DNA from 3 places in the Paenibacillus wenxiniae genome. Region 1 is predicted to be linked to each of the others. Evidence: predicted binding sites of a transcription regulator. Region 1 holds the regulator's gene; each other region holds the start of a gene.
The links. Region 1 encodes LexA, which represses DNA repair genes until DNA is damaged. Its sites were predicted from a motif close to CGAACATATGTTCG; they were not measured.
Positions count from the first base shown of each region.

Region 2: recA (recombinase RecA) is a predicted target of LexA. The motif match lies at 2,780-2,793, and genes of this name have one in related genera.
Region 3: addB (helicase-exonuclease AddAB subunit AddB) is a predicted target of LexA. The motif match lies at 1,754-1,767, and genes of this name have one in related genera.

Region 1 covers NZ_JBCGUH010000016.1:56,461-63,814, reverse strand. The annotation lists gene AAHF22_RS20385 (AraC family transcriptional regulator) at 1-477, opposite strand, end outside; gene AAHF22_RS20380 (MFS transporter) at 783-2,171, shown strand; gene AAHF22_RS20375 (glycoside hydrolase family 127 protein) at 2,449-4,425, shown strand; gene AAHF22_RS20370 (hypothetical protein) at 4,450-4,683, shown strand; gene lexA (transcriptional repressor LexA) at 4,848-5,474, opposite strand; gene AAHF22_RS20360 (LysM peptidoglycan-binding domain-containing protein) at 5,931-6,533, shown strand; gene AAHF22_RS20355 (DUF896 domain-containing protein) at 6,805-7,005, shown strand; gene AAHF22_RS20350 (methyltransferase) at 7,159-7,354, shown strand, end outside.
Region 2 covers NZ_JBCGUH010000001.1:156,961-164,314, reverse strand. The annotation lists gene AAHF22_RS00665 (YajQ family cyclic di-GMP-binding protein) at 1-39, shown strand, start outside; gene pgsA (CDP-diacylglycerol--glycerol-3-phosphate 3-phosphatidyltransferase) at 172-762, shown strand; gene AAHF22_RS00655 (competence/damage-inducible protein A) at 930-2,219, shown strand; gene recA (recombinase RecA) at 2,864-3,931, shown strand; gene AAHF22_RS00645 (regulatory protein RecX) at 4,179-4,979, shown strand; gene rny (ribonuclease Y) at 5,936-7,354, shown strand, end outside.
Region 3 covers NZ_JBCGUH010000007.1:132,002-139,355, forward strand. The annotation lists gene addB (helicase-exonuclease AddAB subunit AddB) at 1-1,678, opposite strand, end outside; gene AAHF22_RS14315 (class I SAM-dependent rRNA methyltransferase) at 2,230-3,597, opposite strand; gene mtaB (tRNA (N(6)-L-threonylcarbamoyladenosine(37)-C(2))-methylthiotransferase MtaB) at 4,128-5,471, opposite strand; gene AAHF22_RS14325 (16S rRNA (uracil(1498)-N(3))-methyltransferase) at 5,475-6,251, opposite strand; gene ahpF (alkyl hydroperoxide reductase subunit F) at 6,997-7,354, opposite strand, start outside.

The sequences.
Region 1 (7,354 bases):
GACAGCATACGTGCTGTAATATGACGTGTGGGAAATATCGAGAATTTGTTTCATGAGCATTACCGGTTTATCCAGATAAGCGAGCGAAAAAAATTCAGGCAGACAGACATAGGCGCTTAGCTCTTTATGCTGTTGCAGTTCAGCACTGGCAAATAGCAGGCTCCTAAACGTATCGCTGTTATCTACAATCACATCCTGACGAGGAATGAAATGTAGCCAGAAAAAGCTTACCCCCTGGCTGGAAGGCGCATAACCGACATATTTCACACCAGGACCAATGAGCATAATATCGCCATGCTTAATTTCGTAGTGTTCACTGCCCACCTGTAAATAGACCGTTTCTTTCAGCCCGATAATAAGCTCGTAATCTTTGTCCAGCTTCATCGGTTTATGCGTCCATCCCTGATCACCTACAAATTGACCACATTTGTAATAGGCGAGCGGACGCTCAATATTCATTCTCGATACAGGCTTCACCATCAACCACCGTCGCTCTCAGCTGTAATATCAGTTTTGACTACGAAAAGTCGTTTTTATGCACTAGCTTTAGCAGATAAATATTAAAATACGTTGTTACTCGTCATTATAGCATGGATTGACGCAGTTTTACGTCATTAAAATTATTGGAAAAGATCGGAAATCTACACTTATCCTACGAAAACTTAAGTTTATTACACATTCGAAAGCGCTTACGATAAACATAACGGCACGGTGCACCGCTATTGCCGACAAAGGAGATTCGTTTTAGCTAGCTGCTTACTTGCACACAGGAGGTTATACGTATGGAACATTCATCCGCTTCTTCATCTGAACAACATCCATCTTTGCAAACCGACAAAGTTCCATTTCACCGCAGAATTAGTTATGCGCTTACAGACACAGGCGGTAACTTATTGTATAGCGTGATTGGTGCCTATCTATTGTACTTTTATACCGATGTATTCGGACTATCTGTAGGCGTAGCCGGTACATTACTGCTAGTGACACGATTGATTGATGCGGTGGATGCCCCAATGTGGGGCATCATCGTTGATCATACCAAATCCAAATACGGGCAAAGTCGTCCTTACTTCCTCTGGTTATGTGTTCCATTTGCTGCCTTTATGGTATTGACCTTTACGACGCCCAATCTGGATGGAACGTGGAAGATTGCCTATGCCAGTGTTACGTATATTCTGGCAGGCATTGCGTATACCGGTATTTCTACACCGATCACTTCGATTTTACCGAATCTAAGTCGCAATACGAATGAACGGGTCGTACTGAATTCCTTTCGTATGGTTGGTGGGAATGTGGGTAACTTTGTTGCTGTCACCTTCACCTTACCGCTCGTCGCTCTGCTCGGTGGCGGTAACGATCAGAAAGGGTTTTTCTGGACACTATGTTTATTTGGGATCATTTCCATCTTCATGTTCCTGACTGCATTTGCGAATCTGAAAGAGATCAATATCGAAAAGATCAAAACGATTCCGCTACGTCACAGTATGAAGGCGATCGGTGGCAACTGGCCGTGGATATTACTCGTTATCGCCAATTTGATATTCTGGATTGCGCTCACCATTCGTACATCCACACTTGTGTATTATTTCGAATACGATCTGGGAAAAAAGGATCTCGTTCCGCTTATTAACGGTATTTCGCTGATCCAGGTGCTCGGTATGATGTCGATTCCGTGGATTGTTAAATATACAAGCAAACAGCTCACGATGATTATTGGCTTTATACTGGCTGCGATTGGTCAGTTCATTTTGTTCAGTGCAGGCACGCATATGCCGCTATTGATCTTTGGCTGGAGTATTGGCTGTATCGGTTCCGGTATTGCTTGTTCGATGCCATTTGCGATGTTGTCCGATACGGTCGATTATGGCGAATGGAAATCAGGCTTACGAGCGAGTGGTATGTTAACAGCGATCGGTAGCGCATTTTGTATCAAAGCCGGCTCTGGGCTGGGCGGATTCATTCCGACACAATTTATGTCAGCCTTCGGTTATATGCCGAATGTTGCGCAAAGTGCTCAGTCGATCGCAGGCATTCGATTTGTATTTATCTGGCTACCTGCTATCGTGTTTTTACTCGGGATCATTCCGATGCTCTTTTACCGTCGCTTTGAGAAGAAGGAAGGGGATATTCGCAAGCAACTGCTACAAAAGGAAGTGAATGCTGAAGCCTAAGTGTAGTAGGGAGTATTTGTGAATATAAAGCATTTTTGCCTGTTTAGCTTCAATGGATATGGATGACGTTCAAGCGTGCTTAAAGCTCGAATGTACATGATACTCCAGCGTACTTCATGCTCCAACATCGTTGAAGCTCAAATAATATCGATGTTCCAATGTCATTGAAGCTCAAATCTCATTGAAGCACTTATGTATCCGCTAGTCTATGTTGCTATTCAATTATAAAACGATGATCGGGTCGATCATCTGCTTACTTATAAGGAGGAATCATTCTATGCCGCTGCAACTGCAATCATCCCATATTACTGATTCATTCTGGTCGCATTATCGTGAACTGGTACGAACCGAGATGATTCCGTATCAATGGGATGTGCTCAATGATAAAGCCGATATTGTGATCGAAAAAGAACGTAATGATGATACGATTCCATCGGAGAAAAGTCATGCGATTGAAAATTTCAAAATCGCTGCTGGTTTGAAAAAGGGTCATCATTATGGTTGGGTTTTTCAAGACAGTGATGTGTACAAATGGCTGGAAGCCGTAGCGTATTCGCTATCTATTCATCCTGATACCCAACTACAGGAGCTGGCGGACGGTGTGATCGATCTGATCGGTTTAGCACAGGAACAGGATGGTTATCTCAATACGTATTTCTCGATCGAAGAACCAGAACGTCGCTTCAAAAAGCTGGCAGAAAGTCATGAACTGTACTGTGCAGGTCATTTTATCGAAGCAGCGGTTGCTTATTACGAAGCTACCCATAATGAAAAAGCATTAACGATTGCCTGTCGACTTGCAGACTGTATCGATGCCCATTTTGGAAAAGAAGAAGGTAAAATTCGCGGTTATGATGGACATGAGGAAATTGAGCTTGCGTTGACCAAGCTATATAACCTGACAGGTGAACAGCGCTATTTGGAGCTGAGTCTGTATTTTCTGTACGAACGTGGGACAGATCCAACCTTTTTTGCGAGACAGCGTGCAGAGGATAAAGGAACTAAGGCTGTGATCGAAGGCATGAGCCATCGCCAGTTGAAATATTATCAGGCCCATCTGCCTATACTGGAACAGGAGACAGCCGAAGGACATGCTGTGCGTCTGGTCTATCTGTGTGCAGCTATGGCAGATGCCGCCTATCTTGCGAACGATCAAGCGATGCTGGAAGCGTGCCGCCGGCTATGGAACAATATGGTGAGCAAACGGATGTATATTACAGGTGGCATTGGTTCAACCGTGGATGGCGAAGCCTTTACGACGGATTATGATCTACCGAATGATACGATGTATTGCGAAACTTGCGCTTCGATCGGACTTATCTTTTTTGCTTTTAATATGTTGAAAAACGAAGCCAAAGCACAATATGCGGATGTGCTGGAGCGAGCACTGTACAATACAGCGATTGGTGGCATGGCGCTGGATGGCAAGCATTTCTTTTATGTGAATCCACTAGAAGTACGTCCAGACAGCAGTCTGCATGATCCGGGGAAAAGTCATGTTAAAGTTACACGTCCTGCCTGGTTTGGCTGTGCCTGCTGTCCACCTAATTTAGCGCGTCTGCTGACCTCGCTCCACAAATATGTGTATACGGTTCATCCGCAGCAGCGTGCGGTATATACGAATTTGTATGTTACAGGTACAGCGAAATTCGAGCTGGATAATCAGTCCTTTCAGTTACAGCAAAATAGTGAGCTACCGTGGGAGGGGAATGTAGCATTTGAAGTACATGCAGATCAGCCCGTCGCGTTTACGCTGGCACTGCGCATCCCTTATTGGTCTGGAGAGCCTGCATTGACGGTAAATGGAGAGGCAGTACCCGTTACTGTACAGGAAGGCTTTGTTTTGTTGGATCGTACCTGGCAAACAGGAGACATCATCAAGCTGACACTTCCGATGGATATTCGGCAATATAGCGCGCATCCGCTTGTACGTAGCGATTGGGGCAAGCTGGCGATTGGACGGGGACCGCTCATTTATTGTGCGGAGCAGGAAGATAATGGAGCGTATTTGCATCTGATCCGCGTTCAACCCCATCAACAAGCCACGTATCGATTTGATTCAGAACTGCTCGGTGGTGTCGGAACGATTGAGTGGACGGCAGAGCGACAGCAAATTAAAGCGGAATGGGACCACGTCTTATACAGCTCTGTTGCAACAGAGTCGTATGTCCCTCACACCTTAAAGCTCATTCCTTACTATAGCTGGGCGAATCGTACACCGGGAGAAATGCAAGTCTGGCTACACAAAGCATAAAGCTAAAGCAAAGGAGCATGAAGGATGAAAAATAAAGTGAAGATCAATCCCGAAACTTTTGCCCATAGTGTGATGGCAAGCTACACCTCTAGCAAGGAACATCTCGAAGCGATTGCCAAAGATCATCTGGTACTTTATTTGAATGCTTATTTTCTGGCAGAGAAATTCAATTCGATGGAGCAAAAGCTAGCTGAGAAAGCGGACAGTAAAGATTTTAAGGAATTAATGGCTAAAGTGCTGGAAACGAAGCTATTTTGAGCAGGCTAGGGAGTTAGATCGAATGAGGAGATAATAAGTTGAAAAGGTGAAAATGTAACGTCATTATCATGGATTGGCTCTAAATGAATCCATTAAAAAAGACTCTCGCATTATGTGAGAGTCTTTTTTAATGGACTGTGATTACAATCATCATCAACGAGTCCTTAGTGTAGATTACGGAACAGACCGACCACTTTACCAAGAATGGTCACACGAGTGAGACGAAGTGGCTCGTAACGTGGATTTTCCGGTTGTAAGCGAATATGGTCTTTTTCCTTATAGAACGTTTTCACTGTAGCTTCATCGTCCTCAGTCATGGCAACGACGATATCGCCATTGTTGGCTGTCTGCTGCTGACGCACGATGACGAAGTCACCATTGTGAATGCCTGCTTCAACCATACTGTCGCCGACGACGGAAAGCATAAATACTTGATTGTCACCGGTAAACTGCTGTGGCAATGGGAAGTAATCTTCAATATGCTCTGTAGCAGTAATCGGTACACCGGCAGTAACTTTACCGATAATCGGTACGCGTGATACGGTCTGTGCGAACATCAGATTGTTTTCCGATTCCTCTTGACCAAGCAGCTCAATTGCGCGTGGCTTTGTTGGGTCACGGCGAATCAATCCTTTTTTCTCAAGGCGGTCCAGGTGTCCGTGAACCGTCGAGCTGGAAGCGAGGCCAACAGCTTCACCGATCTCACGAACGGATGGCGGATAGCCCTTTAGTTTGACTTCATTCCGGATAAATTCCAGAATCGCCTGCTGGCGGTTAGATATTTTGGACATACTGTATCAACCCCAATACTAGTAACGTTTGGGAAAAGTATAACATAGAACTTCCGTTCGTACAAACATAAGTTCTAAAAGTAAGTTAGAATTTTCGGTAAGATGGAACTTTCAAATCAGTGAGTTAGAACTTTCAAAAGAGAAAGTACAGTTTAGCGATATAACGTTTATCCTAATAAAACACCAGTGAAAAGTATAACGCCAGGTATATTTCAGATGAACATGGTCCGAATCGGCGCAATAGTACATAGCTAATATAGGCTTTTCGTAGCTTATATTATAGATTACCGAACGTAGTTTACTTGCATGGTTTCGGTTTTCCTAGCGCCAGCAAGCATTCCAGCACATTTCGAAAAAAAAGCGAACAAAAGTTCGAAAAAACCTATTGATCAAAACATATGTTCGTGCTATATTCTTTTCAGGAAAACAAGAACAAACGTTTGGAGTGTGAAGCACATGCTTAAATATACTACATATAAAAGTATCCATAAAACGAACTCAACTACGGATGAAGCGGCTTCTTCGGCAGCACGCCCATCTACTCATACAGCGAATGATGCGGCAAAACCAGCAGCAGCTCACGTACAGGCCACAAGTAAGCAAGCAATATCCAAAGAACCTGCTGTTACCGAATGGGTTTATGTGAAAGGAGATACTGAACACCAGAAGCCGCTCAAGAAACATGCGGGTCGTTCATTCCGTCGTAAAACGCTTGATCTGATCCAGATGACTGCACGCAAAGCGGTTGACAAGAAATCGAAACGTTCATCCAAAAAGCGCAAATCAGGTTGGAACTCTACAAGTCGTCTTATGGTAAGTATCTTGTTTGCCGGTGTACTATTATATGGTGGGTTTCAGCATTTTGTCATCGCAGATGAAGCTTCGGCGATGAGGCAACATGTGATCGTTAATGAAGGGGATAGCCTATGGGCGATTGCTTCTCAGTACAAAGCGCCTGGTGCAGATATTCGCGATTATATCGCCGAAATACGAGATGAGAACAATTTGAATACAAGCGACATTCAAAGTGGCGATGTGCTTGTTATTCCTCATAACTGAATTTTTCTAAATAGACTAAAAATGGACTAAATAAAACGGTTCGTGTATAACCGCCTGCTGGTCTATATAAAAGTCCATTATGATCGCTTTTACAATAGAACATTTCATCAACATCTATCGTTGTATTTTATTGCTTTATTACAGTTATGATCTAACCGGTTCTCCTCCGGGTTTATATATTGAATTATCGTTTGCTTGTCAGGTGCGAATAGCCTTGACAAGCTTTTTTTTACATGTCAAAGTTAGAAAAGATAGATTTGGGAGGGTAGTTATGGACATCGACGTAATTATTGCAAGAATTAACGAACTCGCACGCAAGAAAAAAGAAACCGGATTGACGGCTGAAGAAGTTGTAGAGCGTGATGAGCTTCGTGCCGTTTATTTGGGAAATATCCGCCGCAATTTCCGTCAACAGCTGGACACGATCGAATGGGTCGAAGATGCTGAAAACGAACAAAAAGGCAATGCATAATAGCTGGATTCACAGCTTTTGGTTATGTATCGTCTCATCTGATGATCATCGACGCAATAACCATACAGGGATGTCGCTACTGATCAACGATCAGGACTCGGCATCCTGTTTTGTTATAACAGATGTACATTACGCATTATAGGGGGAAAAGCGATGTCCCGTTCCTGGGAGAGGCAAGTCAAACGTAATACGAAGCAGTTAAATGTTCGCCGCAAAAAGGCAGGTCAAGACAGTCTTGGCACAAGCAAGGCAAGCTCTGAATTTACGGTATACAAAGGACGCAATATTGTGTTCCCGGCAACACTTGTGTTGCTTGGTCTTGTATACGGTACCATGGGGATTATGTATC
Region 2 (7,354 bases), on a different contig from region 1:
GACCTGTCTGTGGATCTGCAATTTACAAACATGAAATAATAGTCGTATGTAACTGCTTGGTTACAGGGCTGATGGAGGCTGCAAGTTGATGTTGAGGAACAAAAGGCGAGCGGAAGCAGTTACATATCAGCAGCTGCATCATAGTGCTGCAATCAGCATAGGAGGTGCCCTGTGAATCTGCCCAATCAAATCACTCTTGCTCGAATCGCGCTTGTGCCAGTAATGATGTTGTTCCTATTGGTGAATTTTCCATTTGGCGAACGTGTACTGCATATCGGCAGTACATTTGCGGTCAATGTTAACGATTTGATCGCTGCATTTATTTTTATTGTCGCAGCCGTTACAGACGGTATTGATGGACATATTGCGCGTACACGTAATCTGGTCACGAATCTGGGTAAGCTGCTCGATCCGCTTGCGGATAAGCTGCTCGTCTCAGCGGCGTTAATCTCGCTCGTATCGCTCGGTAAATGTGCGGCATGGATGGCGATCATTATCATTTTCCGTGAATTTGCAATTACAGGTCTGCGCCAGATTGCGCTGTTAGAAGGCGCAGTTGTCGCCGCCAGCAACTGGGGAAAAGCAAAGACGATCACACAGATTGTGGCGATCGTATTGCTCATGATTAACAATTTTCCGTTTGCACTGGTGGGCTTTCCGTTTGCTGAGATTGCAATCTGGGCGGCTACGATCATTACGCTGTATTCCGGTGTCGATTATTTTGTGAAAAATAAACATCTGCTCCATCTATCCAATTCCTGACGATCGGTTTCCGTTTCATGTGTATGCACAGAGCGGTAAGATATAAGGGAGACTCTAGATCGCTGGAGTGGCTCTACAGGCAATAGGGTTCTCTCTATTGCCTTTTTGTATGAGCAAGCGCATATTTAACTAGATAGTTGTACACATAGCGAGGAGGAGAACGATTCATGAAAGCAGTAAAAGCAGAAATTATCGCAGTAGGCACCGAGCTGCTGCTCGGTCAGATTACGAACACCAATGCACGCTATTTGTCCCAGCAGTTATCTTATCTGGGCATTGATGTCTACTACCAGACCGTAGTAGGCGATAACTTGAATCGTCTCAAACAAGCGATTGAACTTGCTTCCAGTCGTGCTGACGTGATTGTATTTTCCGGCGGCATCGGTCCGACGCAGGATGATTTGACCAAAGATGCACTTGGTGAAGTGCTTGGCCGCTCCCTGCATATTCATGCCGAATCAATGCAAGCGGTCGAGAAGTTTTTTGAAGGTCGCGATAAGCCAATGACGGAAAACAATCGTCGCCAGGCGATTATTTTGGAAAATAGTGATCCGCTGCCTAATGAAGCTGGCTTAGCAGTAGGTGTGGCGATCTCGCAGGATGAGAAACATTATATCGTGCTGCCCGGCCCACCTAAAGAATTGCAGCCGATGTTTGAAAATCAAGCAATTCCGTGGCTGCTGGAGCATGTGCTAACGGATGAGTATCCGATCTATTCTAAAATGCTCAAGTTTGCAGGTATTGGTGAATCTGCACTGGAAGATGCATTGCTCGATCTGATCAGTGCACAGACGGACCCAACGATCGCACCGTATGCGAAAGAAGGCGAGGTCACGATTCGCCTCACGACTAAAGCACCGGATGAAAAAGAAGCGATGAGCAAGTTGAAAGCGATGGAAGCGCAAATTCGTGAACGTTTGCCCGACTATATGTATGCCGATCAAAATATTACGATCGAGCATCAAATCATTCAGATGATGACAGGCATGAAGTTAACGCTAGCCGCAGCCGAAAGCTGTACAGGTGGGCTGGTGATGCAAAACCTGACTACGATTCCGGGCAGTGCGCTCGTCTTTATGGGTGGTGTTGTATCGTATTCCAACGAGATGAAAGAGCAGATTCTGAATGTACCGCATGAGCTATTGGAAGGCGAGAATGCACCGGGCGCAGTAAGCGAAGAAGTAGCCGAAGTGATGGCTGACCAGGCACGTCTGTTGCTGGATACCGACTTTGCTGTTTCGGTTACCGGTGTGGCGGGCCCGGGTTCATCCGAGCGTAAGCCGGTCGGACTTGTATATATCGCCATCGCTGAGCGCGATCGCCAGACTGAAGTGTTCAAGCTCAATCTGAAAGGCAATCGTGAAGCGATCCGAATTCGTTCAGCAAAAAGCTTGATGTATCGCCTCTGGCTGCGCCTGAAGCAGCGGGAGAATGAGCAGCTGGCAGCGCAGTCTTGATGAAGTAAGAGCTTTTGATGAAGTGACAACTCTTGATAAAGTAAAGATTCTTGATGGAGTAAAAGCTCTTCATGAACTAAATCTCTTCATGAACTAAATCTCTTCATAAAGTAAAAGCTCCGTTTACAATTATAAAGTAATCTGTGTCAGTCAGATCGTTAATATGTGGGTGTTTAGTAGGGATAAATATAGTCGCGATAACTACACAATTTAGTAATAATAGTTATCGTGTTGGTTCGATACTGGTCGTATTTCCTGCTCTGTTACACCCTGTGAAAAGCGTAGGCTACAGCCGTTTAGACTGTATATTTATGGGACTTGCAGACGATAAAACCGTATGCTATGATCATGTCAGACGGAAGAACCGCAGCAATTGTATTGCTGCGGTTCTTTGTTTCATGGGCATGCCAAATGGGATCATGATCAAGGAAATAAGCTGTAGCAAACCGCATAATGGAACAGTCGTTTTTGCTATTGGAAAGCTTTAAAACAGAATCAAAAGGGTAGCTCGTTAAAATTGCCATTATTTGTAATTGATAAGTCGCAAGACGGCAAAAAGACGAATATATGTTCGAAAAAAGCTTGGCAAAGTGCGAACAATAAGGTATAATTAACTTATAAACATTAAGAAGGATGTGAGCTGATTGTCAGATCGTCGTGCTGCGCTGGATATGGCGCTTCGTCAAATAGAGAAACAATTCGGTAAGGGTTCCGTTATGAAACTTGGTGAATCCACGCATATGCAAGTAGAAGTTGTACCAAGCGGTTCGATCGCTTTGGATATCGCACTGGGAACAGGCGGTATGCCAAGAGGCCGTATCGTTGAAATATATGGTCCTGAGTCTTCAGGTAAAACGACAGTAGCTCTGCACGCGATTGCAGAGGTTCAAAAAGCGGGCGGACAAGCAGCATTTATCGATGCTGAACACGCTTTGGACCCTCAATATGCGAAAAACCTGGGTGTTAACATTGATGAGTTGCTGTTGTCTCAACCGGATACAGGTGAGCAAGGTTTGGAAATCGCTGAAGCACTCGTACGTAGTGGTGCAGTTGACATTATCGTTATCGATTCCGTAGCGGCACTGGTGCCAAAAGCGGAAATCGAAGGCGAAATGGGTGACTCTCACGTAGGTCTGCAAGCACGTCTGATGTCTCAGGCGCTGCGTAAGCTTTCCGGTGCAATTAGCAAATCCAAAACAATCACGATCTTCATCAACCAGCTGCGTGAAAAAGTTGGCGTTATGTTCGGTAACCCTGAAACGACGCCAGGTGGCCGCGCTTTGAAATTCTACTCGACTGTACGTTTGGATGTACGTCGTATAGAAGCAATCAAAAACGGTAACGATGTGGTCGGTAACCGTACACGTGTTAAAGTTGTCAAAAACAAAGTAGCTCCGCCGTTCAGACAAGCAGAGATCGATATTATGTACGGTGAAGGTATTTCCAAAGAAGGTAGCTTGATCGATATCGGTACGGAAAAAGATATTATTAATAAGAGCGGCGCTTGGTACTCTTACGAAGGTGAGCGTATGGGTCAAGGTCGTGAAAATGCGAAGCAATATCTGAAAGAAAATCCTCAGGTTTCGCTCGTTATTGAAAATAAAATCCGTGAGCTGAGCAATCTGACTACACTGGTTGAAGCTCCAACAGATGATCAAAAGCGTAAAGAAGAAATGGAAGAGCAAGAATTGTTCTCCGAAGCAACAGAGTAAGAGTAATTGTAAGTTTGGTCCCATATGCCCGGGGCTGCAAACTTTATAAGCATACCTTCGTCGGTTTGTGCCAGCATTCGTCGAAGCAAGCGCCTGTCACGTGACTCACGTACAGGCGCTTTTTGCACATATACAGATCAAGAAAGATCTGTATTGCATAAATCAAGCTTATATAAATCAAGCCACATCATCGACAACAACTCTGTATCCTACACAGCATGATCGTCAGAGGAGAAAGGACAACAATATGAATAATCGATATAGCTGGGGACGCAAATCGCAAAAACGTAAAGCATCCAGTCCAGCGCATGAAGCTAATGAATTTCAGGAGTCCAATGAATCAGGGGAGCAATCATGGGAGCAGGAAGAAGAAGTAGAAGAACAGGCTGATTTGCTGGAAGATTTTCCTGAGCATGAAGAATTAGAAATTACAGGCGTAGAGCAGGCAAGATGGCCGCGCCTTCATTATAAACTGTTTTTTGGTGAGCTAAAGCTGATTGTGCATGAAGATGTGATGATTAAATATCGGATGCTCAAAGGCTATAGCTTTACGAAGGATGCACTGCGTGACATTATGGCTGCCAACAAGTTACAGGCCGCCTATGCTTCATCTATCCATTATTTGAGCTATCGTTCGCGGACACGCACCGAAGTTGCGCGTAAGCTAAAAGAGAAGGACTACGATGAGCATGTGATTGAGACGACACTGGATCGTTTGGAAAGTGAGAAGCTTATTGATGACTCTCTGTTCGCCGAGCAATGGGCTAGACAACGCGTTCGTACCCAGAAGAAGGGCAAAGTATGGATTCGTCAAGAACTGCGGCAAAAGGGCGTACAGCCTGCTCATATTGAACAGGCATTAGGTGAGATTGATGAAGACGAAGAATTAGTAAGTGCAACAGCGCTTGCTCGCAAAAAATGGAATGGCACATCCGGCGGGTGGCTCGATAAGAAGCGTAAAACGATGGCATATCTAATGCGTCGCGGTTATTCGTCTGATTTAATACGTCGTGCACTGGCTGCTATCGAAGAAGAGAAGATAGATTGAATGATCGTTAGCGTACTTGGATCGAGCATGTTTAGAGCGTGTAAGCAAACTGGTTGTGCCAGGGCTATGCCATTCCGGTCAGGAATAAGGGAAAGGATTCTCGTCTCGCATAGCAATCTACGGAGTAGAAGTAAGTTGTAAATTCCTGTGCTGGAAGAGGTAAGATATTTCACTTCCGTAAACATCCCTTTCCATCGAACCCCGTGTTCGAAATTCACTAACATTTAGAAGTCATCCTCTCTTCTTATGTTCTTCCCGCAGTGAAATGCGGCATACACGTATACGAATTTAGATAAACGCTCTAGTAGCAATGGGACAATACATCTATATGGATATGCTGTCTTTATTTGATAGTGACCAGGCTGCTTTAAGCAACCGGGTTATTTTATAAGTTATAATCGATAAACGGTACAATAACATTTCAGCATAGTTTTAAAATAATATGCAATTAAAACTAAATCATGTTCTCCGCAAACATATATAACAATATGGAACAATAGCTTTGCTCATATTGCCAATCCATTTATTTCAGCGATGCATCTTAAGCGAACCATCGACGGTTTATCCGATACAGATCGTTCTGAAATTCAACTACAACACAACAATAACGAAATTCCGTACTCCATCAGTAGGATGTGCTAGCGGTAGAGGATGTCCACGGAAATAACCGGAAATGCCAATTGCTTGACAATGTCTTTTGGCAAATAATAAAATGGATGTGTACAGTTTGTCATTTTTACGTCATTTTTAGCTTATTGACCTCAAATGTTGTGGCTATGACGGGCTGTTACAATCGTGCTTGAACTTTGAAAATGTTTAAGCCCCTTGAACGGGGAATTAGCACATGTACCCGCATGAGCGATGAAACGGAATTTAAAGGGACGAAGCATTGTATTACCATCATCATGGTAGTTCCCAAGGAATACCTTGGAGGAATCAGCGAGGAGGTGAACAGAATGGGTTATCTCTGGATCATAATTCTCGTTGTTGCCGCATTATTCTTTGGGTTCGTGATCGGATATTTTATTCGCAAATCTCTTGCAGAAGCTAAAATTTCCAGTGCTGAAACTGCTGCCGCACAGATCGTAGAAAATGCGAAGAAAGAAGCAGAAGCACTGAAAAAAGAAACAGTTCTGGAAGCAAAAGACGAAATCCACAAATTCAGAGCTGAAGCTGAAAAAGACATTCGTGAGCGTCGGAATGAAAACCAACGGCTGGAAAGACGATTGTTGCAAAAGGAAGAGTCGCTGGATAAAAAGCTGGAATCACTGGAACGCAAAGAAGAACAAGTGGTTAACAAAGAGAAACGTATCGAAGAGACACAGCAACAGATCGAGCAGCTATATCAAACTCAGGTATCCGAGTTGGAACGAATCTCCAATCTGACCATGGAAGATGCGCGCAGCATCATTCTGAGCAATGTAGAGCAAGAAGTGCGTCATGAGACTGCACAAATGATCAAAGACATTGAGCAACAGGCGAAAAACGAAGCGGACAAGCGCTCCCGTGAGATCATTACACTCGCTATTCAGCGTTGTGCAGCTGACCACGTGGCAGAGACTACCGTTTCTGTTGTCACCTTGCCTAATGAAGAAATGAAAGGCCGCATTATCGGCCGCGAAGGACGTAACATCCGCGCACTGGAAACATTGACTGGTATTGATCTGATTATCGATGATACACCGGAAGCTGTTATTCTGTCCGGATTTGATCCGATTCGTCGTGAAATTGCTCGTACCGCATTGGAAAAATTAGTGGCTGACGGACGTATTCACCCGGCACGGATTGAGGAAATGGTCGATAAATCTCGCCGTGAAGTGGATGAGCGTATCCGCGAATACGGAGAGCAATCGACTTTCGAAGTGGGCGTACACGGCCTGCATCCAGATCTGATCAAAATTCTTGGACGACTCAAGTTCCGGACGAGCTATGGTCAGAACGTGCTCAAGCACTCGATGGAGGTTGCTTACCTTACCGGCCTGATGGCTGCCGAGCTAGGTCAGGATATTACACTGGCGAAGCGTGCAGGTTTGCTGCATGATATCGGTAAGGCGCTTGACCACGAAGTGGAAGGTTCCCACGTGGAAATCGGCGTAGAACTGGCTAAGAAATACAAGGAGCATCCAGTCGTAATCAACAGTATTGCTTCTCACCACGGTGATACCGAAGCAACATCGATTATCGCTATGCTCGTTGGCGCAGCGGACGCACTGTCTGCCGCACGGCCTGGTGCACGTCGTGAGACACTGGAAACGTATATCCGTCGTTTGGAAAAGCTCGAAGAAATCTCGGAATCATTCGATGGCGTCGAAAAATCGTATGCGATCCAAGCCGGACGCGAAATTCGCGTTATGGTACAACCGGATAAGATTGAC
Region 3 (7,354 bases), on a different contig from region 1:
GCTCCATTAGCTCAATGATGCCGCCATGAATTTGAATATGTTCGCGCGCGCGCAGTGGTTGCCCACTAGCAGCAGCTTCGCTGCTCCATTGTTCCAGTTTGTCCGCTACATGCAGCTCTTCCAGCAGTTCATACAGAGCGATACACATCTCGGTGGCGTGTTTCGCCTTGTTGAGCTTTTTTTCCAGACGTTGCAGTGGCGCAGCCACTCTGCGGCGTACCCGTTCGATCTGTTGTGCTTGCATCGCCTCACGCTCGCTCGGTTGTCCATTTTCCGTATCTTCCGCTTCCAGCGATAGACTTGGAATCCCACGCCATTCTCGTCCGTCTGTCCAGCGGTATCCATGAATACCACATGCCAACACTACATTTTCAAGGCGATCCAGATCATCTGCTGTCACTTCCTCATCCAGCGTGACGAGCAATCCGGTTTTGATACAGCGAAACACATCCTCATATCGCCAGTTATATTGCACCACATCCAGTGCAGCGCGCATTAGCTCTGCCAGCGGATGATGCAGTATCCCGCGTCGTTTATCGAGAAAATAAGGAATAGCATAGTCTTCCATCAGCGGTGCAATCAGATGTTCATAATCTTCCAGATTACGCACAAAAATCGCCATTTCACGCCAGCGTGCTCCCTGCTGACGTGCCAGCTTCACCAGCTCACGCAGCGCCCCTTCGATCTCGGTTCTGCGATCCGGCGCACAGTGTACGGACAATTCGTCGGATGAGCCATGTTGCACACCGCCGCCCTTCCATATACTGCGTGTACGATACCCCTTTTCCAGATGTCCAAGCAGCGGACTATGCTGGAAACGTACAGGTACATCCTCATGAGCAGGTGATAAATTTTCGACCGCTTCCGGGTCAGCGTGACCTAGCGCTTCGGCGAATTGATACAAGCGCCGACATGCCAGTGCCTGCTGGTAAAATAGCTCCATCTCCGGTGGCTGCTCATGCCAGTAAGGACGATCAAGCGTCAGCGAAACCGTCACACAATCTACCTTTTCCAACAGTGCCATAATGACTCTGTATTCCTGCGGTGTAAAGCTATGAAACCCGTCAATCCACACTTCGGCGCCATTCAGCATCTCTGATTGTGGAATCGCTTCTGCCAGATCATCGAGCGTATCATCGCGATCGATATACAACTGAGACAAGCCATACTCGTACTGACGATAAATATGCTGCAAATCATGCAATTTGTCCGTCAGCAGTGGCGAGACACCCGTTACCGTTTGCTTGACATAGCCTTCCAGCTGTTCGGCCGACAACGCATAATGCTTAAATTCACTGTATAGCTCGCTGAGCTGACTAATAAAGCCAAACTGCTCACCCGAGCGTCCAAATAATTTGAGCTGTGCTTGCTGCTGTTGAAGCAGCTTATACAGCAGCATCTTTTTGCCTTCATCTGCAATGACGATTCGTGCCGAACCACCTACTTCACGCAGTACAAGCTGAGCCAAACGCCGAAAACCGTGCGCACTCGCACGCATATTGCCGCGCACACGTTCCGTCCGAATGAACGCATGCTCGGTTTGAAACGATGCCTGTTCTGGCACAAGGATAAACAGCGGTGCACCCGTAGGGTCCGCTGCAATTTTATCAATCACTCGATTAATGATCGTTGTCGTCTTACCGCTGCCCGAGCGGCCTATCATAAACTTGAGAGGCATGTGCACATCCCCTTTTGTCTGTAAAATCGCTTTGTATATCGCCACAAAATGTTCTCATACATCATTCTTTTAATCAGAACAAATGTTCCCATACATCCATTTTATCGTAACCTATGTGTTATTTCAATACCGCTGCTATGTCGCTATGATGAACCTATCGATTCGTTGCTGTACATTATACCCGTAAACGAGCAAATCCCCACCGTCCCAGGCGTACAATACGGTACGACAGGCGGAGGGGATTCCTCACCATAACTATAATTATACTATAAGGCGTGCTGGATGATAATGGCATGTACTGGAGATCGTTATTTTGTATTCCATTCTTATTCAATTTGCACTCATCGTGCGTTCGTTTCACAGTGGTGAAGTAAGTACCCGTTGTTAGTTTATAATCAAAATAACGCTGGATCGAGCTTCATCAATAATCGATCCGCAAAGCGAAAATTCCAACCTCTATACAACCTCACAACCTTACAACCTTACAACCTTACAACCTTACAACCTTACAACCTTACAACCTTACAACCTTACAACCTTACAACAATATTTTAAAACGAAGCGCTACGCACTTCAAAGATCGCAAATTTCAAATAATGCCCTTCGGTGACACCGAGGATTTGCGGATGATCTTTACCCGCTGCTCTCCACTCCACCAGACGTAGCACTTTCCCTGCATCCTGAGCCGCTTCTTGAATCGTTTCCAGAAATAGCTCTGGCTTCATATGATACGAGCAACTTGCGGTCACCAGATAGCCGCCTTCATTGACCAGCTTCATCCCATGCAAGTTAATGTCCTTGTAGCCGCGTACTGCGCCAGCCACCGCACTTTTTGTTTTAGCAAAAGCAGGTGGATCGAGAATAACAACATCCCAGCTACGTCCACCGCCTGCGGTCATCGGTACGGAGGTGTCATGCTTGCTGCCTGCTGCACGATCGCGACGTTCCTCCAACCCTTTAGCATTGCTGCGTAAATAATCAAACGCATCCGCTACGACAAACTCAACCCGATCCTCGAACCCGTTTAAACGTACATTTTCCTCTGCACTTTCAATCGCATGCGCCGAAATATCGAGACAGGTCACTTTTTTCGCACCGTATTTACAAGCATTGAGCGTAAAACTACCTGTATGTGAGAAACATTCCAACACAGTCGCACCATCCCAGTAAGGGAATTCAACGACATTGCCTTTGCGGTTAACCGGAGCTTGCACGGTCTCGCCATTATCTGTGACTGATTGCAGCGTAATCCCACTGCGTTCCCCCCAGCCGAGCATAAGCGGAGCGATGGATGCACGATTTTCGCGTTGATCGAAGAAATAACCTGTTTTCTGACCCTGTTCGATATCGACTTTAATCCACAGTCCATTTTCCTGCACGGTCACATGACGTGGGCATTCGCCATACAGTATGCCTGTTGTTTCTTCCAAACCTTCCAGCTTGCGCACCGATACATCACTGCGCTCATAAATGCCTTTTGGCTGAACCACTTCTACCAGTGCAGCGATAATCTGCTGACGGCGCTGATCCATACCGAGTGTGAGCAATTGTACAACCAGTACATCGTCAAAACGATCTACGATCAAGCCCGGCAAAAAGTCCGCTTCACCATACACAAGGCGATACGCACGCTCTGTAGGTAAAAAACGCTCCCGATGCTGCACACACCAGCGGAACCGCTCTGCAAAAAACGCCTGATCCATCTCGATTACTGGCTGTCTGGAAATGAGGCGAACGGTAATTTTCGAAGCGGGATTGTAATACCCCGTAGCGAGGAACTTGCGCTGATGATTCATCACCTGCACCACTTCGCCTGCTTGCGGCTCGCCTTCTACGGTAGCGATTTCTCCTTCAAACACCCACGGATGTCCCTGCTCTACTCTTTTCTTACGTTTTTGCTGTAAAATAATTGCTGCCACACTGGCTCACTCCTTTTATACGTACATCCTAATACGGTCAAATACCGATCGATTTACGATCAATCACTCACATCTATCGATCCATCGCATATTTATCACGATCCAATACCGTTCATGGCACAACAAAGGATTTCACCTTGCGGCTCCGGCATCTCGCCAGTTACGCAAAATGAAATCCTGCTAAATATTGTTATGAAGCTTAGTGTATAACTGGTGCATGTAGCATCAAACACTCCGTCAAGCAATAAGAGAACGCACTCAGGTGGTGTGAGATGTGAGACAATCTATCGATTAGGTGATCATGTAGATTCTCCTACTCCAAAGTCGTCCTTTTCTCGAATTCACTTTCCTTCGTTCAGCGGATGTTACTACATACTTATTTTTACATACCGTATCAAAATCTTTTTCATTCTAAAAGAAGTTTGAATAAGCTAATACGTCAAATACATCTGAATCCATATATCTATATTTCTTACCAAAATGCTTAATTTACAAATACCAAAAGCTATTTTAAGCACATCAAATTGGTTTTAAGCGAGTTGACTTGGCTCCTGCTCCAGCACGCGTACAAGTTGACCTTTCGACGTGTTCGCACCTGGCTCAACAAGCTTCACGCGACATAGTTTACCAACGAGTTCTTCTGAACCTTCAAAGGCGATTTGCAAATAGTTATCGCTATAACCGCCGATCATACCTTCGCCGAATACGCCTTTGTCGTTGTTTTCTGGGATAATATCCAGCACATGACCGACAAACTTCTCCGCGTAGGACAATTGCATTTGCTCGGACAGGTCGATGAGTTGATGCACACGTGCATGCTTCACTTCGTCGTCTACCTGATCTTCCATACGTGCTGCCGGTGTACCGGTACGTTTGGAGTAAGGGAATACGTGCATTTCCGAGAAGCCGATCGACTTCATCATATTGTAGCCGTTTTGGAACATTTCGTCCGTTTCGCCGGGGAAGCCTACGATCACGTCAGTCGTGATCGCCACGTCTGGCATCGATTGACGGATACGGCGAATTTTCTCGGCGTATTCAGCTACAGTATATTTACGGCGCATACGTTTCAGCACCGTATCATCTCCAGCTTGCAGCGGAATGTGGAAGTGACGGCACATTTTGGACGAACGATTCAGCACGTCCAGCACTTTGTCTGTAATCTGACTCGCTTCGATAGAGCTAATCCGAATGCGCTCCAAACCTTCCACTTTGTCCAGATCCCACAGCAGATCAGCCAGATCATAATCTTCCAGATCGTCGCCATAACCGCCTGTATGAATACCTGTCAGCACGATTTCCTTGTAGCCTGCGGCTACGAGCTGATGCGCCTGAGCAATGACGCTGCTTGCTGCACGACTACGAGACAGACCGCGTGACCAGGGAATAATACAGAACGTACAGAAGTTGTTGCAGCCCTCCTGAATTTTCAAAAAGGCACGTGTATGATTGGCAAAGTCCGGCACATCCAGTTCCTCGAACTCGCGTGTTTTCATAATGTTACGCACGGCGTTGATCGGCTGACGCTCGGATTGCAGCGTATGGATATGATCCATCAGCTTCTCACGATCCTGTGTACCAACGACCAGATCGACCCCTTCGATATCGAGAATCTCAGCAGGCGAAGTTTGGGCATAGCAGCCCGTTACAGCAATAATCGCATCCGGGTTGCGGCGTACCGCACGGCGAATAATTTGGCGGCTTTTTTTGTCGCCTGTATTTGTTACCGTACATGTGTTAATCACGTACACGTCAGCTGTTTTTTCTTCAAAATCAACCTGCTCATAACCTTCATTTTTAAACAGTTGCCACATCGCTTCGGTATCGTAAAAGTTTACTTTGCAGCCCAGAGTATAAAATGCTACAGATGGCATAATTTAAATTCCTCCCATTTCTCCGGTTTCATACATAATACAAGCCAGCGCGGTCATCGCTGCCGTTTCGGTGCGTAAAATACGCCGTCCGAGTCCGGTCGATACCGCTCCATGTTGCTCTGCCGTCTCCACTTCCTGCTCGGTAAAGCCACCTTCTGGCCCTACGACAACCAGTACACGCACAGGCTGTTCACCATGCTGACGCTGCTTCAGACTGGCTGCAAAAGGTTGAACAACATCGCGAAGCTGACTTCCACTTTCCTTTTCATAACAAAAACAGATCAGATCATACTGTGCCAGCGAAGCGAGTAATTGTTTCCAGCTCAGAGGATGCCCAATCACCGGAATACGGCTACGATGACTTTGCTCTGCCGCTTCTTTGGCAATTTTACTCCAGCGTTGCAGACGCTTCTCTTCCTTACGCGAATCGTATTGCACCACAGTACGCGCGGATAGAAAAGGAACAAATGCAGCTGCACCTAGCTCTGTACACTTCTGGATCACCGTTTCCATCTTATCGCCCTTTGGCAAACTTTGTGCGATCGTGACGTGCACTCTAGCTTCGGAAAGCTGTTCCAGTCGCTCGACAATGCGCGCGGTGACGATACCATCTTCCATACTTTCAATTGCAGCGAGTACATCTAACTGCGCTCCATCACAGGCGATAAATTCGTCGCCCTCCTCGGAACGCATTACTTTTATAATATGCCGGGCATCTTCACCGGTAATTGTTACGCTGTGTTCACTAAACTGCGCTACGGGTACAAAATATCGCTGCATCACTCATCCACTTTCTATGCATAGGATCAACATATGATTCCTGAACTTGTTCATCTTCCAAGGCTACCAGACCTGCGCCTCGCATTCAAATAGCCCGACCGTGTGAACCAGCCGGACTTCTCGACAATCCTACCGCACATTCTCGGTTGGAACATGAACCCTGAAACCTTATGATACAACTTTTAGACAGCGAGGGCTAGAGTTTTGGCGCAATTTGTACAGAGATCAGCCCATGATATGGACACAATACATGATCGTTTAGCTATGTATAAAACTGGCACGCCAAACTCTAGTTACTGATGAAATAAATAAAGCACTGTCGCCATCGGGACAATGCTTTTCATGTAGACATGCTTAATGATCAATTTGTGGTTCAACCATTGATTGTTTTGTTTTCGTAGCTCTTGAATATAGGCGCGGACTTCTTTAGCACTCGTCTTGGACAAAGGCGCATGAATGCTTAGAAAATCTCGATCCAATAGAGAAGATCGCATAGAAATATATCGATGATGTCGCAATGGAGTGCTCCGTTTAGATTTTGCCAGACCTACTGCACGTTTAACTTTAGATTGGTAAGGCATAGGCATCACATCCTTCCTCTCAAGCTAAACTTTTTAACATTATATCATGATATCAGGGTCAACATCCGCCTACAAAACAAAGAACCCTTCTCCACCCAGCTAAATGCCAGATCGAAAAGGGCTTTATTCATCCCCGGCTAAGCGCCAGAGATTCAATTGTTCAATTAGTTACGGATCATGTAATCAAATGCGCCCAGCGCTGCGGTTGCGCCCGAACCCATCGAGATAATGATCTGCTTATACGCACTATCGGTGCAATCGCCAGCAGCGAACACGCCTGGCAGGCTTGTTGCGCCATGCTTGTCTGTCACGATTTCACCCATGCGAGTCAGTTCGAGCGAATCTTTCAGCCAGTCGGTGTTAGGCACCAGACCGATCTGAACGAATACACCTTCCAGCTCTACATGATGCACTTCGAGTGAATCACGATCAACATACGTAATACCGTTAACGGTATCTGTACCTGTGATTTCTTTCGTTTGTGCATTTTTGACAACTGTTACGTTAGGCAGGCTGTACAGA